2 linked regions of the Undibacterium sp. 5I1 genome follow. The protein of the gene in region 1 interacts with the protein of each later gene in a pairwise test. Links are inferred from orthologs where the notes say so. Each region holds a gene or a part of one and is shown on either strand. Other genes may lie near its edges.

Region 1 (2,946 bases):
CACGTGAGACGAAATGGTGCCCAAATTTTACGCCAAGCCCCATTTTTGAGCAAGATTTGGATGTGATTTGCCGAATAACGCTGTTTTAGTCTGATGAATACTTCGCGTTAAATAAATTGAAGGTGTTTGCTAATTGGAGGTTACAAGGCGTCACAAGCGCAGGCATAGCGATTGTATAAAAACCGCATAGAATGAGGGCAGGCGTTTTCGCGACGATGTTCGCCATGCAAAAAATTACTCACATCATCAGCATCAAATCCAGTATCACATCCAACATCACATCAAACTAAGAGGAAATCATGATCGTTTTAATCACCGGTGCAAGTTCAGGTTTTGGCGAAGAAATGGCGCGTAAGTTTGCGTCGAATGGTCATAAAGTCATTGCTACTGCCCGCCGCACGGATCGTCTGGACGCATTGCAGGCGGAACTGGGCACAACCTTGTTGCCTATCAAAATGGATGTCACCGACAAAGCATCCATCAGTGCAGCGCTGGCACAGTTGCCTGCCGAATGGAAAGAGATTGATGTGCTCATCAATAATGCCGGACTGGCGCTCGGCACGGAGCCTGCACATCTCGCCAATCTGGATGACTGGGAAACCATGATCGACACCAACACCAAGGGATTAGTCCGAATGACGAGAGCTATTTTGCCTGCGATGGTGGAGCGTGGCAGCGGTCTGGTGATCAATATCGGTTCGATCGCTGGTTCCACGCCCTATCCAGGCGGCAATGTATATGGTGCGACCAAAGCGTTTGTCGATCAATTTACCCTCAACCTGCGTGCCGATCTGGTTGGAACTGGGGTGCGGGCAACAAATCTTGCGCCAGGCTTATGCGGCGGTACCGAATTCTCTAATGTCCGCTTCAAAGGGAATGATGAGGCAGCGGCCAAAGTGTACGAGGGTACGGTTCCGCTGACAGCGGCAGATATCGCCGAATCCGCCTATTGGATTGCGACATTGCCCAAGCATATCAACATCAATTACATAGAAATGATGCCGACTTGCCAGGGTTTCGGCGCTTTCAATATCAAGCGTAATCCGGCGTAAAACCCCGCATATGATCGACTAGGTTGAAATTTTATACTGGATGGGGTATTTTAAAGTGTCTAGGTAATCTCTGGACACTAAGTATATAAATCGGGGATACTCCCCCAATTTCTACCTTATTTATTGCTAAATTATGGCTAAAGAATTCAACTGGTTTGTCCGTGTATATTACGAAGATACCGATGCGGGCGGCATCGTCTTCTATGCCAATTATCTGAAGTTTTTTGAGCGCGCCAGAACCGAGTGGTTGCGCGCGGCCGGTATCAGCCAGCAAATCATGACCACGCAGCATCAAGTCATGTTTGTCGTCAAAGGCACGGCAGTCGAGTATCATGCACCCGCCAGACTGGATGATGAACTCAAACTCACCGTTGTGGTCGAAAGGATGGGACGCGCTTCTGTCCAGTTTGTGCAAGAAGCCTGGTGCGGTGATCGCTTACTCGCAACCGGCACGATCAAAGTCGGATGCGTTGGCACAACGACTGTGCGCCCAAGTGCGATTCCAGCGGAAGTACTGGCAAAGCTGAGCCAGTAAAATCAGGAAAAATCAGCAAAAATCAGCAAAAATCAGAGAAATAAGACCAAACAAATACTGTAAGGTCAATCAGCCGAGCAAGTTACAAAGTCAGGCATCAGTTGCGCGAACTTACACACCCGTGCGCATACGAATAATCAACTTACCCAGATAGACTATTTATGAACGTTACACAAGATCTCTCATTTTTTACCCTGATTTCCGAAGCCTCTATCTTGGTACAACTGGTGTTGCTCTTGCTGGTGGGCGTGTCAGTGACGAGCTGGAATTATATTTTCAGAAAAATGTTTGCAATCAGCAAAGCGCGCAAGCAGACGGAAGAATTTGAACGCAATTTTTGGTCCGGTGGCAATCTCGGTGAGTTGTATCAGGTGGCAATGAGCAATCGTCGCAACAGTGGTAACAACTCAGGCGCGCTAGAGCGTATTTTTGAAGCCGGTATGAGCGAATATCAAAAGGTCAAAGCGGCAAATAAAGCGAACTTAGATGCGACCGCAATGCTGGACGGTGCGCGCCGTGCGATGCGTGCCGCTTATCAGCGCGAGATGGATCATCTGGAATCCCACTTATCGTTTTTAGCCTCAGTCGGCTCGGTCTCACCATATGTGGGTTTGTTCGGTACGGTTTGGGGGATTATGAATGCCTTCCGAGGTTTGGCTAATGTGCAGCAAGCCACGCTGGCTGCGGTGGCTCCCGGTATTGCCGAGGCTCTGATTGCCACTGCCATTGGTCTGTTTGCGGCGATCCCTGCAGTGCTGGCATACAACCGCTACTCACATGATATTGATCGCTTGGCGATCCGGTTTGAAACTTTTATTGAAGAGTTCTCCAATATTTTGCAAAGACAATCTCGTTAAATTGTATGAGTTCTCTGCGTGGCGAACGTAAACGCAAATTCAAAGCAGAAATCAATGTCGTGCCCTATATCGACGTGATGTTGGTACTGCTGATTATTTTTATGGTGGCTGCTCCGATGACCAATCCCAGCGTCATCAATTTGCCGACTGCCGGGCAATCAACCCAGCCGCCGTCTGAATATATTGAGGTAACGCTAGACACTAACAAATATGTGATCAGCATCAATACCAAAGGCGCTAACGGCAAAACTGGCAATGGTAACAACCAGCAAGAGGCTAAAGAGACCGCAGCCAATCGCGCCCAGTTAATGCAAAAGTTGAGCGAATATCACACGGCAAAACCCGATTTAGCCGTGCTGGTATCGGCAGATAAAGAAATGAAATACGACGAGATTATTCAAGTCATTTCCGAAGCCAAAAAGCTTGGTATTAATCGGGTTGGTTTGGCGACCAAGTGATGCGCCTGCGCCCATTATTCTTATTGCTAACATGCATCGGCATG
Region 2 (2,985 bases), 730 kb from region 1 along the record:
GAGATTGCAAAGACAAAAGGCGCAAAGCGCGCCTTGCCTTTGGCTGTTTCAGCGCCATTTCATTCTTCATTGCTGAGGCCTGCGTCTGATAAATTGCGGGATTGTATGGCAGGTTTGAATTTTTCTGCGCCGGTTATTCCTTTGATAAATAATGTCGATGTGGCGATTATTAATGACGTTGCTGCAATCAAAGACGCGCTGGTGCGTCAGGCAGCAAGTCCTGTGCGCTGGGTTGAAACAGTACAAAAAATTGGCTCTAGCGGATTGACGCATGTAATTGAATGCGGACCGGGCAAAGTGTTGACTGGTTTGACCAAGCGCATTAATGGTGAGTTGATTAGCGATGCAATCTTTGATCAGGCGTCGTTAGAAAAGGTGATGGAAATTTTAAAATGACACAACAATTAGTAAATCAGGTTGCACTTGTTACTGGTGCATCTCGCGGTATAGGTAAGGCCATAGCCATTGCTTTAGCTACAGCTGGCGCGCGCGTGATTGGTACTGCCACATCTGAATCTGGCGCCGCCGTGATTTCAGAATATCTTGCTGAAGTGGGGCCAAATGCAGGTAAGGGCGTCGCTCTGAACGTCAACGATGTCGCACGTTGCACTTCTTTGGTAGAAGAAATTCAAAAAGAATTTGGCTGCTTGTCTATCTTGGTTAACAATGCTGGTATTACCCAAGATCAATTGGCGATGCGTATGAAAGAGGAGGAGTGGGATAGTGTTATCTCGACTAATCTAAGTTCCGTCGGGCGTCTTTCACGCGCCGTATTGCGCGGTATGATGAAGGCGAAACACGGGCGTATCATCAATATCACCTCAGTCGTCGGTTCTGCTGGCAACCCTGGGCAAATGAACTACGCAGCCGCAAAAGCTGGTGTTGCCGGTATGAGTCGTGCGCTGGCGCGTGAAATTGGTAGCCGTAACATTACAGTTAATTGTATCGCGCCTGGTTTTATTGACACAGACATGACCAAATCGTTGACAGACGATCAAAAAGCGGCAATTCTGCAGCAAATTCCATTGGCTAGATTAGGGCAGCCGGAAGATATTGCAGCCGCAACTCTTTTTCTCGCATCACCTGCAGCGGGTTATATTACCGGTACAACGTTGCATGTTAATGGCGGGATGTATTTAAGTTAATTTCGATTAATTTAGTTTTATTGGTATTTATCGGGTTAATCGCTGCAAATAAGCGGAGATATGCCTGTAAAATGCTTACTTGCTTTTTTTGCGCGCAAACCTGCTAAAATGCGCGCACTTTCTGAAACCACTAATGGAGAATCACATGTCAGATATCGAACAACGCGTTAAGAAAATCGTCGCTGAACAATTGGGCGTCGCTGAAGCAGACATCAAAATCGAATCTTCCTTCGTGGATGATCTGGGTGCTGATTCCCTTGATACAGTTGAATTGGTCATGGCTCTTGAAGATGAGTTCGAAATGGAAATTCCTGACGAACAAGCTGAAAAAATTACTACTGTGCAACAAGCAATCGACTACGCTACTGCGCACGTTAAGGTCTAATATTGGCTTTAAGCCTGTTGAGTTGTCATGTAATCGTCTGCGGTCATCGCTGTATTGCCGCGACGAAATCTAAGCATAACCAGTTTTCAAGTCCAGGAGAAGCGCTTGAGCCGTACGCTTAAACGTCGTGTCGTGGTCACCGGTCTCGGTTGCGTTTCCCCAGTTGGCAATACTATTGCCGATGCATGGGGTGGCGTAACTGCAGGCAAATCCGGTATTGCCACTATTACCAAATTTGATGCAACACCTTTCTCTACGCATTTTGCGGGAGAGGTTAAAGGTTTCAATATCGAGGAATACATCCCCGCTAAAGAAGCTCGCAATATGGATACGTTTATCCATTACGGTGTGGCTGCTGGAATGCAAGCTTTCCGCGATAGTGGTCTTAACGTTACTGAAGAAAATGCTGAACGTATCGGCGTAATCGTTGGTTCTGGGATTGGTGGTTTGCCACTGATTGAAGAAACTAAAGATATTTTGACTGAGCGTGGCCCACGTCGTATCAGCCCGTTCTTCGTTCCTGCCTCAATCATTAATATGATTTCTGGTCACTTATCGATTAAGTTTGGCTTAAAAGGGCCAAATCTGGCGATTGTTACTGCTTGTACTACCGGCTTACATTGTATTGGTTCTGCCGCTCGTATGATCGAGTACGGTGATGCTGACGTCATGATTGCTGGGGGTGCGGAATCTACTATTTCTCCACTGGGTTTAGGCGGCTTTGCTTCTGCTCGCGCACTCTCTTCACGTAATGATGACCCAGCTACTGCATCCCGTCCATGGGATAAGGATAGAGATGGTTTTGTCTTAGGTGAGGGTGCCGGTGTCATGGTGCTGGAAGAATACGAACACGCCAAAGCACGCGGAGCCAAAATTTATGCAGAAGTGCTAGGCTTTGGTATGAGTGGAGATGCGTATCACATCACATCGCCATCAATGGATGGGCCTCGTCGCAGTATGGTCAATGCAATGAAAAATGCAGAAATCAATCCTGATCAAATTAACTACCTAAATGCACACGGTACGTCCACGTCTTTAGGTGATAAGAATGAAACAGATGCGATCAAAGCAACCTTCGGTGATTATGCTTATAAAATAACGGTCAATTCGACCAAATCGATGACCGGACATTTATTAGGCGGCGCTGGTGGTTTGGAATCTGTATTTACCGTTTTGGCGCTGCATCATCAAATTTCACCACCAACAATTAATATTTTTAATCAAGATCCAGAATGCGATCTCGATTACTGCGCTAATACGGCTAGAGAAATGAACATCAAATTTGCGATGAAAAATTCTTTTGGCTTTGGTGGTACAAACGGCACATTAATTTTTGGTAAAGTTTAAATCACTATTTTTGTAATTGATTTGCAAATCTAATTTGCCAGTTTAAATGAAATAATTCGGCACTTCAGTTCTTAGGAACGAAGTGCCGCTTTCTTTTGGTGACTCATG

Evidence for each region.
Region 2: the proteins of ybgC (region 1) and acpP interact in binary tests that used the Escherichia coli proteins (3 or more experiments, as listed by UniProt). The link is inferred for Undibacterium sp. 5I1 from one-to-one orthologs.

What each region holds. Positions count from the first base shown.
Region 1 is NZ_JAVIWI010000001.1:2,648,504-2,651,449, reverse strand. What follows is about bases 16-2,886. They hold ybgC (tol-pal system-associated acyl-CoA thioesterase), read left to right. Parts: upstream 16-1,185; coding sequence 1,186-1,587; downstream 1,588-2,886. Other genes in these bases: RGU72_RS11705 (ExbD/TolR family protein), read left to right, coding at 2,450-2,886; tolQ (protein TolQ), read left to right, coding at 1,749-2,444; RGU72_RS11720 (SDR family NAD(P)-dependent oxidoreductase), read left to right, coding at 300-1,052. Also shown: more of RGU72_RS11705, read left to right, coding at 2,887-2,902; RGU72_RS11700 (autotransporter assembly complex protein TamA), read left to right, coding at 2,944-2,946.
Region 2 is NZ_JAVIWI010000001.1:1,919,028-1,922,012, reverse strand. What follows is about bases 1-2,910. They hold acpP (acyl carrier protein), read left to right. Parts: upstream 1-1,290; coding sequence 1,291-1,530; downstream 1,531-2,910. Other genes in these bases: fabF (beta-ketoacyl-ACP synthase II), read left to right, coding at 1,636-2,877; fabG (3-oxoacyl-ACP reductase FabG), read left to right, coding at 393-1,145; fabD (ACP S-malonyltransferase), read left to right, coding at 1-396. Outside these bases: RGU72_RS08460 (protein YgfX), read left to right, coding at 2,983-2,985. UniProt on the Escherichia coli protein: Carrier of the growing fatty acid chain in fatty acid biosynthesis.